One region of the Arthrobacter sp. JDC6 genome, then DNA from elsewhere that is predicted to be linked to it. Evidence: riboswitches for the same ligand, from Rfam matches in the RefSeq annotation. Region 1 holds a riboswitch; the other holds the start of a gene.
The links. A riboswitch is a leader RNA that binds a small molecule or an ion and turns the genes downstream of it on or off. The one in region 1 is predicted to bind S-adenosylmethionine.
Positions count from the first base shown of each region.

Region 1 (5,026 bases):
CGCGTTAAGCCTGTGTAAATTGCTTTTCCACCCGGGGCCGAACGTCCCGGGACGCACAAGCGGCAGGCCACCCGCAAAGGTGGCCTGCCGCCGTCGTCATGCTGCCCTGGGGGGTGTCAATCGTTGATGAGGTCGTTCACCACGATGGTCTGGTCCCGGTCCGGGCCCACGCCGATGGCGGAGAACCGGGTTCCGGAAAGCTTCTCAAGGGCCAGCACGTAATTCCGGGCGTTCTCCGGCAGGTCCGCCAGGGTGCGTGCCCCGGTGATGTCCTCGGTCCAGCCGTCGAAGTACTCGAAGATGGGCTTGGCGTGGTGGAACTCGGTCTGCGTCATGGGCATTTCATCGTGCCGGACGCCGTCCACGTCGTAGGCCACGCACACGGGAATCTGTTCGATGCCGGTGAGCACGTCCAGCTTGGTGACGAAGTAGTCCGTGAAGCCGTTGACGCGGGAGGCATGCCGGGCCAGGACGGCGTCGTACCAGCCGCAGCGGCGCGGGCGTCCGGTGTTGACGCCGAATTCGCCGCCGGTCTTCTGCAGGTACATGCCCATCTCGTCGAAGAGTTCCGTGGGGAACGGGCCGGCGCCAACGCGGGTGGTGTAGGCCTTGATGATGCCGATGGAGCGCGAGATGCGGGTGGGCCCGATGCCGGAGCCAACCGACGCGCCGCCGGCGGTGGGGTTGGAGGAGGTCACGAACGGGTAGGTGCCGTGGTCCACGTCCAGGAACGTAGCCTGGCCGCCTTCCATCAGGACCACCTTGCCCTCGTCCAGCGCGGTGTTCAGGACCAGGGTGCTGTCGATGACCAGCGGACGGAGCCGCTCGGCGAAGGACAGGAAGTAGTCCACGATCTCGTCCACGACAACGCTGCGGCGGTTGTAGACCTTGACCAGGAGTTCGTTCTTCTGGCGCAGCGAGCCTTCCACCTTCTGGCGGAGGATGGATTCGTCAAAGACGTCCTGGACGCGGATGCCCAGCCGGGCCACCTTGTCCATGTAGGCGGGGCCGATGCCGCGGCCGGTGGTGCCGATGGCGCGGCTGCCCAGGAAGCGTTCGGTCACTTTGTCCAGGACCTGGTGGTACGGGGCCACCAGGTGGGCGTTGGCGGAAACCCGCAGCTTCGAGGTGTCCGCACCGCGGGCCTGGAGCCCATCGATTTCCTGGAAGAGGGCTTCGAGGTTCACCACGCAGCCGTTGCCGATGATGGGAACAGCGTTGGGGCTGAGAATGCCTGCCGGCAGCAGCTTGAGTTCGTACTTTTCACCGCCTACGACGACGGTGTGCCCGGCATTGTTGCCGCCATTGGGCTTGACGACGTAGTCAACACGGCCGCCCAAAAGGTCGGTGGCCTTGCCTTTTCCTTCGTCGCCCCACTGGGCTCCTACGATCACAATTGCTGGCATGGGATCCTCCCCCATTCGTTCGGGCTGCCCGGGTCCAGCCATCTGGTGGCGGGCCCATGCAGCGCCGTTCATGAGAATGCCCCGAACATACCGGCCTTCGCACAGCCGCAGCACGGCACGGCGAAGCAAGAGTTCCGGGGCTCTTACCACCCAAGTTTAGCCGATGGGGCACTTTGTCCACTGTTGTGGCCCGCCGCGGCCCTTTCGCAAATATGGGCCGCGGCGGGCGCCGGGCCTCCTACTCGTCCTCGGCCTCCCCCGCGGGCCGGGACGTCTGCTCGGCGAGCGTGTCCCAGAAGGAGGTGTCGGCGTCGGCAATGGATCCATCCGCGATGGCCGCGGCGGTGGACGCCAGCGTGGTGACCGTCTGCTTGATCAGGTAGCCATTGCTCCGCTGCCCCAGCGCGTAACCATCCAGGTAGTGGTCGGACATGCCGCGCATCTCGAAAAGCAGGGTGGCAATGCCGTATTCCACGGAGATGCCGTTGCGGCTGATGGTCTCGGCGCTGCCGCCCTGGTACCTGCCCAGGTGGCCCCAGCCGGTGGAGTCAACGTTGTTGAAGACAACGGCGCCGAGCCGCTTTGATTTCTCGACGACGGAGGGGTCGGCGTTCGGGGTGGTGGGGTACAGGATGGAGCCGGAAACCAGCTTGCCGTCGCGCTCGGCGCGGGTGCCCTGGTGGTGCAGGTCGATCATGTAGTCAATGCGGTACTTGCGCATCACGTTGTTGTGCAGCGCCTGGGTCTCCGGCTGGACCTTGGCCACATGGTCCCGGTTCAGGTCCACGCCCTCCGCGTTGTAGCGGGTGAGGTGGCGGTCCCCTTTGGCAAGGTAGTCGTCCAGGGAGAAGTTGACATCCCCCATGGCACCGTCCGCGTTGAGCATGGGCACGATGAGGATGTTCACGCCGTCCAGGATGCCTGCCGACTTGCCCGTGCCCAGGTGCTTGACGAACTCGAGGGCACCCTCGGTGGTGAGCTGTTCATTGCCGTGCTGCTGGGTCAAATACAGGATGGTGGGCTTGGCCGGGTCCGATATGTACTTGACCAGGTGGATGTCGCGGTCTTTGACGGTCTGGCCGATGACCTCCAGCTCCATGGCGGGCTGGCGCGCATCCTGGTCCTTCAGGAACGAGACCATCTGGTCGTAGGTGGCCAGCTTCGACGTGGTGATCTGGCCGTTGCCGTCGTAGGAAGGCCCTTCGCCTACGGCGCCGGCCAGGGGCGCCGGACCTGCTGCGACGACAGCGAGCGACAGGGCGCCTGCGGCGGCGAGGGCCCTGAGGGATTTCGTCACAGTTACCTCTTTCGAGTGCTCGGGTGGCATCCGCCGCTCCGTCGCAGCGGAGGCATGTGACACTCAGCCAACCAAGCTTAACGAAACCTGTCAATATGCTGGACAAACACTGTAAGTACGTTCCGGTCCTGCCGCCGGCGGCCGGCCGGACATGCCCACGACATAAAGCGGTGCGGATTTGCCCGGCTCCACGCGCGTCGATTTATCTGAGAGTGGACCATCCGGAGCGGCCGAGAGACCTGGCTCGATGACGCCGCAGCAACCACGGCCCAGCAGACTCCTGCCGGCCGAAGGTGCTACTGCCAGGACCGATGGAAAGGAAGATTCCAGCATGTCCCAGAACACCGACCGTATCCGCGTGACCCACGCCGGTTCATTGCCCCGCACCCCTGAACTCATTGCGGCCAACGCCGCCAAGGAAGCCGACGGCATCACGCCGGAATTCCTGGAACTCCTCGAAGCCTCCGTAGTGGACGTGGTGCAGCGCCAGAAGGACCTTGGCATCGACATCCCCAACGACGGCGAGTACGGGCACACCATGTCCAGCTCGGTGGATTACGGGGCGTGGTGGAATTACTCCTTCGCCCGGCTCGGGGGCCTTGAGCCAACCACCGTGGACCGCTGGGCCGAGTCCGGCGTCCGCCGCTCGTCCCCCGGCAACGTTGTCCTGACCTCGTTCCCGGACCGGCGCGACCGGCAGGCCTTCAACGAGGCCTACAGCGATCCCGCATCCGGCATCCTCACCCACCGCAGGAGCGTTGCCCAGCCCAAGATCGCCGGACCGCTGACCTACACGGGCCAGGACCTGGTGGCCTCGGACATCCGGAACCTGAAGACCGGGCTCGCCGCCGCAGGCCTCACGGATGGCTTCGTGGCTTCCCTCTCCCCCGGCTCATGCGCGCGGGTAGCCAACGAGTACTACAAGAGCGACGAGGAACTCGTCTACGCCTGCGCTGATGCCATGCGGGAGGAATACAAGGCCATCATCGAGGCCGGCCTTACGGTGCAGCTCGATGATCCGTCCCTGGCCGAAAGCTGGGACCAGATCAATCCCGAGCCGTCCCTGGACGATTACCTGAAGTTCATCCAGCTGCGCGTCGAAGCGACCAACTGGGCGCTGCGCGGGCTGCCGCAGGAGCAGATCCGGCTGCACGTGTGCTGGGGATCCTGGCACGGCCCACACACCACGGACATCCCGTTCGCCGACATCATCGGCTCTGTGCTTCAGGTCAACGCCGGCGCCTATTCCTTTGAAGCGGCAAACGTCCGCCACGAACACGAATGGCGGGTGTGGGAGGACACAAAGCTCCCCGAGGGCAAGGTGATCATCCCGGGCGTTGTTTCGCATGCCACCAATGTGGTGGAGCACCCGGACCTGGTGGCGGACCGGGTCGTCCGCTTTGCGGACCTCGTGGGCCGCGGGAACGTCATTGCCTCCACCGACTGTGGCCTGGGCGGCAGGGTGCACCCGCAGATCGCCTTCGCCAAGCTGGAGGCACTGGGTGAGGGTGCCCGCCGCGCCTCGAAGCGCCTCTTCTAGCCGCTCCCGCACCGACGCGCCGGCTGTGCCTTCCATCACCGGAAGGGGCGGCCGGCGTTTCGCTTGCCTGGGCTTGCTAAACTGGAGTAGGCCGACCAGGAGTTGGTCCACCCCAATCAACCGCCACTGATGTGCCGTGCCGCCGTGCGCCCATGTCCGTGGCGGCAGCAACGCCAATCCCCGCAGGAGATCCAGCACTTCATGACAGCCCTGGCACCCGAAACATTCCACGAACAGCTCATGAGCCGCCGCTACGAACCCAGCGTTGCCGCCGTCAACGAACTGTGTGATTCCCTGCAGGAGGCCAAGCCCGGAACCGTGGTGCCCTACGTGGACCCCATGCACGACGTGGAGGAATGCCGCATCATCAGCCTGTTCTCCAACATCGGCGAGGTGGATCCGTCCGGGTTCATCACCCCCGGCGACCAGGACGCTGTTACCCGCATGCTGGGGATCCAGTGGAAGCTTGGCCTGCGCCCCGAGTTCGTCATGCCGTGGAACGTCCACCCCTGGCACGTCCCGGGCGAAGCCAACGGCAAGTTCACTCCGGACCAGATCCAGTCAGGCCTGAAGCCCCTGCTGAAGTTCCTGGCCCTGGTCCCCCGCGCCTCGGTGATCGTGGCGCATGGCACCGAAGCCAACCGCCTGGCTAACCTGCTGTTGAAGACCGAGGTGCCCCTCCTCTGGCGCCGCGGCCTGAAGACCTACAAGGTCCGCTCGCTGAGCGGCCGCGCCTTCGCCGGTTCCCCGGCCCGCCAGGAGGAGTACCTGGAGGACATGCGC
Region 1 is NZ_CM151278.1:3,876,553-3,881,578, forward strand. It holds gene ACV095_RS17885 (adenylosuccinate synthase) at 117-1,406, opposite strand; gene ACV095_RS17890 (M14 family zinc carboxypeptidase) at 1,645-2,733, opposite strand; SAM riboswitch class I at 2,918-3,021, shown strand; gene ACV095_RS17895 (cobalamin-independent methionine synthase II family protein) at 3,035-4,243, shown strand; gene ACV095_RS17900 (uracil-DNA glycosylase family protein) at 4,445-5,026, shown strand, end outside.

Region 2 (5,026 bases), 2.2 Mb from region 1:
CTGCGGACTTGCCGGCACCGTCATGCGGTTCGTTCCGCCGCTGGCGGCGCTCCGCAACGGAGCCAGCGTGTTCGACGGCGATCCCCACGCCCGCAAGCGCCCCATGGGAACCATCATCGAAGCCCTCAAGGCCCTGGGCGTGGCCGTTTCCGCCGAAGACGGCAGCGCGCCGTCGTCGCTCCCTTTTGTGGTGGAAGGCAACGGCGCAGTCCGCGGCGGCCATCTGGTGATCGATGCCAGCGCCTCCTCGCAGTTCGTCTCCGCCCTCCTCCTGGTGGGCGCAAGGTTCGACGACGGCCTGCACCTGGAACATGTGGGCAAGCCGGTACCCAGCCTGGACCACATCAACATGACAGTGGCCGTCCTGCGCGGTGCCGGCGTTTCAGTGGACGACTCCGTCCCCAACCACTGGGTGGTGGCGCCGGGACCCATCCGCGCCTTCGACCAGCGGATTGAACAGGACCTTTCCAACGCCGGGCCCTTCCTGGCTGCGGCCCTGGCCACGCGGGGCACCGTACGGATTCCCAACTGGCCTGATGAAACGCAGCAGGTGGGGGACCTGTGGCGCGGAATCCTGGCCAGCATGGGCGCCTCGGTCACCCTGGCTGACGGTGTCCTGACCGTCACCGGCGGCCCGGAGATCAAGGGCGGCAACTTCGCGGACACCAGTGAACTGGCTCCCACGGTCGCGGCCCTGTGTGCCCTTGCCACCGGGCCTTCCCGCCTCAGCGGCATCGCCCACCTGAGGGGACACGAGACGGACAGGCTCGCGGCCCTGGTATCGGAGATCAACCGGCTGGGCGGCGACGCCGAGGAAACCAGCGACGGCCTGGTGATCCGGCCCGCCCGGCTGCACGCCGGCGTCGTCCACAGCTACGCCGACCACCGCATGGCCACGGCCGGCGCAATTCTGGGACTCGCCGTCGAAGGCGTCCAGGTGGAGGACATCGGCACCACGGCCAAGACCATGCCGGATTTCCCGCAGCTGTGGGCCGGCATGCTGGCCCAGGGAGAAGGGTCCGCCGCCGGACCGGAAGGGCGCGGCAGTGGCGCGGAGCACTGATTCCTGGGACGAATCGGACGTTCGGATCCGTCCCAGCAAGAAGGGCTCCCGGCCGCGCACCAAAGACCGCCCCAGCCACGACGACGCCGTGACCGGACGGATCATCACGGTGGACCGCGGGCGGTACACAGCGGTAGTGGACGAGGACTCGGAGAATGAGCGCGTCATCATTGCCGCGCGCGCCCGGGAACTTCGGCGCTCGCCCGTTGTGGCAGGCGACTTCGTCTCGCTCGTGGGGGACGTCTCCGGCGCGCCGGACACGCTGGCCCGGCTGGTGAAGATCCAGGACCGCCACACCCTCCTGCGCCGCAGCGCCGACGACACCGACCCCGTTGAGCGCGCGGTGGTGGCCAACGCCGACCAACTGGTGATCGTGGTGGCTGCCGCCAACCCGGAACCCCGCACGGGGTTCATCGACCGCGCGCTCGTGGCCGCATACGACGCCGGAATCGAACCCATCCTGCTGGTCACCAAGGCCGACGTCAAAGACCCCGCGGACCTGCTTTCCAACTACACGCACCTGGACTTCCCGGTGATCATCAGCAAGACGGCGGATGCGCAGGCGTCGGGAATCGATGCCCGGTCCGATGACGGGCTCTCGGCGCGGCTGGACAGCGCCGCAGTGGCGGCGCTGCGGGACCATCTCGATGGCAAGGTCACCGTTATGCTGGGGCACTCCGGCGTCGGCAAGTCCACCATGGTGAACGCCCTGACCGGCGCCGAGCGGGCCACCGGCGGCGTGAATGCCGTGACCGGGCGCGGCCGCCACACGTCATCGTCGGCCCTTGCCTTGCGGTTGGCGGACGCGCCTCCCGGCAGCTGGATCATCGATACCCCCGGCATCCGTTCCTTTGGCCTGGCGCACGTGGACCCTGACCGCATCCTGCGCTCCTTCCCGGACCTCTCCCCCGGCATCGAGAACTGCGAACGGGGCTGCAAGCACACCGCAACCGCAGTGAACTGCGGCCTCGACGACTGGGTGGCAGGCGGACACGCAGGTCCCACCGGCGCGGCCCGGCTGGCCTCGCTGCGGCGCCTGCTTGGTACGGACCCGCGGATGGAAGCACAGGAAACCAAGGAGCTCGGCAGCGTCAACTGACGCGTTCTCCCGGCAGAACCGTCCACAGACGGTAGTTTGGAACCATGATCCAACCCGCTTCGAGCTACAACGATGACCTGCGCCTGGCCCATGTCCTGGCCGACTCCGTGGATGACCAGACCATGAGCCGCTTCAAGGCCCTGGACCTCCACGTTGAGACCAAGCCGGACCTGACGCCGGTCACCGACGCGGACAAGGCCGCCGAGGAAGCCATCCGGGGCCAGCTCTCCCGTTCACGCCCCCGCGACGCCGTCCTGGGCGAGGAATTCGGCAGCACCGGCCACGGTTCCCGGCGCTGGATCATCGACCCCATTGACGGAACCAAGAACTTTGTCCGCGGCGTTCCCGTATGGGCCACGCTGATCGCCCTCGTGGATGAGGGCGAACCGGTGGTAGGCGTCGTCAGCGCCCCGGCCCTGGGCAAGCGCTGGTGGGCGGCGAAAGGCATGGGCGCGTACATGGGCAGGTCCCTTGCCGCCGCCACCCGCCTTCGCGTGTCCAACGTGTCGAAGCTTTCCGACGCCTCCCTCTCCTACTCCAGCCTGGGCGGGTGGAAGGAACGCGGAAACCTTGACGAGTTCCTCGGCCTTACCGAGGACGTTTGGCGGACCCGGGCCTACGGGGATTTCTGGTCGTATTGCATGGTGGCCGAGGGCTCTGTGGACATCGCCTGCGAACCCGAGCTGAACCTCTATGACATGGCTGCCCTGGTGCCGATCGTGGTGGAGGCCGGCGGCCGGTTCACATCCCTGGAAGGCGAGGACGGCCCGTTCGGCGGGAACGCCCTGGCCACAAACTCAATCCTGCACTCGGAGGTCCTGCACCGATTGAACCCGTACCTGGACGATCTGCTGTAACTCACGCGCTTTCCACGTTTGAACGAATAATGCGACGCCGGACACCTCCCAAGGCAGGTGCCCGGCGTCGTTTATTCGGCGGCGCGTAACAAAGCCCTTAACAATTGCCGCGGCTTCAGTCCTGGCCGCCCCATGTCCTACGCTTTTATGCAGGTCACGAGTGCCAGCGCAAAACCCCGGTTTGCTGGCCGGCAACCCTCCATTCGCGGTGGGGTGCCCCGGGTGACGACCAGGCCGGTCCGGAGCGGATCCGGCAAGCGCGGATTCCACTATGCCGGAGTCCTGTACCAAGTGAGGTCTCTGTGACAACTGCCACCGTCTCCCCCCAGCCCGTCATTGCCGAAGCTGCCGTCCCCCATGCACGCCACGCCGCAGCCGGCCGGCCGCTCGCTGCCGTCACCGGCGCCGAAATCCAGGCGCCCCTGATTTCGGGCGGCCACGTGCGGTACGCCAACCTCGATTACGGCGCCTCCGCCCCGGCACTGTCCGTAGTGTCCGCTTACCTGAATGAGATCCTCCCCTACTACGCCAGCGTCCACCGCGGGGCAGGGTACGCATCCCAGATCAGCACCTCCGTGTACGAGAACGCGCGCAGCATCGTCAGGGATTTCGTGGGCGGCCGCCCGGATGATTCGGTCATCTTCACCCGCAACACGACGGATTCGCTGAATCTGCTGGCCGGCTGCCTTCCCGTGACCGATGGCCGCCACGACGGCGAAGTGCTGTACCTGGACATCGAACACCACGCCAATCTCCTGCCGTGGCAGGGCGTCCCGCACCGCAGCATCGTCGCCGCCGACACCATCACCGGCACCCTTGAGGCCGTACGTGCCGAGCTTGGACAGGGCGGTGTCAGCCTGGTCGCGGTCACCGGGGCCTCCAACGTGACCGGCGAAATCCTCCCCATCCGGGCGCTGGCCGCGCTGGCCCACGAACATGGCGCACGGATCGTGGTGGATGCGGCCCAGCTCGCGCCGCACCGCCGCATAGACATCAGCGCGGATGACGTCGACTACCTCGCCTTCTCAGGCCACAAGCTGTATGCGCCCTTCGGCGCCGGCGTCCTGGTGGGGCGCCCGGACTGGCTGGACGCCGGCGTCCCGCACCTCGCCGGCGGCGGCGCCGTCAAGGAAGCCAGGCTCGACGGCGTCAGCTGGGCCACCGGCCCGGCCCGCCATGAGGGGGGCTCGCCGAACGTCCTGGGGGCCGCCACGCTGGCCCGCGCCACCCAGGTCATTGCCGGCCTGGACCAGGAACGCTGGCACGCCCACGAGTCCGCCATCCGCTCCTTTTTGGTGGAGGGACTCCAGCGGATCGACGGCGTCACGGTTCACCAGATCTTCAAGGACACCAACCCCGAAACGGACACCATCGGGGTGGTCAACTTCTCCGTCGAGGGTTACGACGCAGGACTGGTGGCGGCGTACCTTTCGGCAGAGCATGGCGTGGGCCTGCGTGACGGGCGCTTCTGCGCCCATCCCCTGCTGAAGCGCCTGGGCCTGCCGTCCGGTTCCCTCCGCGCCAGCTTCGGCGTCGGTTCGCGCCTGGAAGATGCCGAGCGCCTGCTGGCCGGCATCCAGGCGCTCCGGAGCAACGGGCTGGGCTGGGACTACGTGGTGGACGCAGGCCGCTGGGTCCCTGCCAACGACACCCGCACCTACCCGCACTGGGCGCCCAACACCCCTGGAACAGCCGGCGCAGCGCCCTGCATCGACGACTGACGCCGGAGACAGGCCATTCCTGTTTCAGCCGGCTGACCGCGCGTCAGGGGAATGCGGTAAATTCGAAAGGTACCGCAGGACGTCAGCTGAAGGAGGCCACGCGTGGTTCGGGGTGGCCCCAAGCTTGATCACGGGCGGCGCAGGGAACTGGGCCGGAGCTTCCAGGACGGCGGCAGGCACTACCAGCGCGTCCGGCCCGGCTACCCTGAGGAGTCAGCCCGGTGGCTGGTGCCCGCCGACGCCCATGAAGCCCTCGACGTGGGTGCCGGTACCGGAAAGTTCACCG
Region 2 is NZ_CM151278.1:1,593,727-1,598,752, reverse strand. It holds gene aroA (3-phosphoshikimate 1-carboxyvinyltransferase) at 1-1,063, shown strand, start outside; gene rsgA (ribosome small subunit-dependent GTPase A) at 1,047-2,162, shown strand; gene hisN (histidinol-phosphatase) at 2,207-3,019, shown strand; SAM riboswitch class IV at 3,172-3,285, shown strand; gene ACV095_RS07450 (aminotransferase class V-fold PLP-dependent enzyme) at 3,322-4,740, shown strand; gene ACV095_RS07445 (class I SAM-dependent methyltransferase) at 4,843-5,026, shown strand, end outside.
Region 2: linked by a shared signal. The riboswitch ahead of ACV095_RS07450 (aminotransferase class V-fold PLP-dependent enzyme) and the one ahead of ACV095_RS17895 (cobalamin-independent methionine synthase II family protein) in region 1 are both predicted to bind S-adenosylmethionine.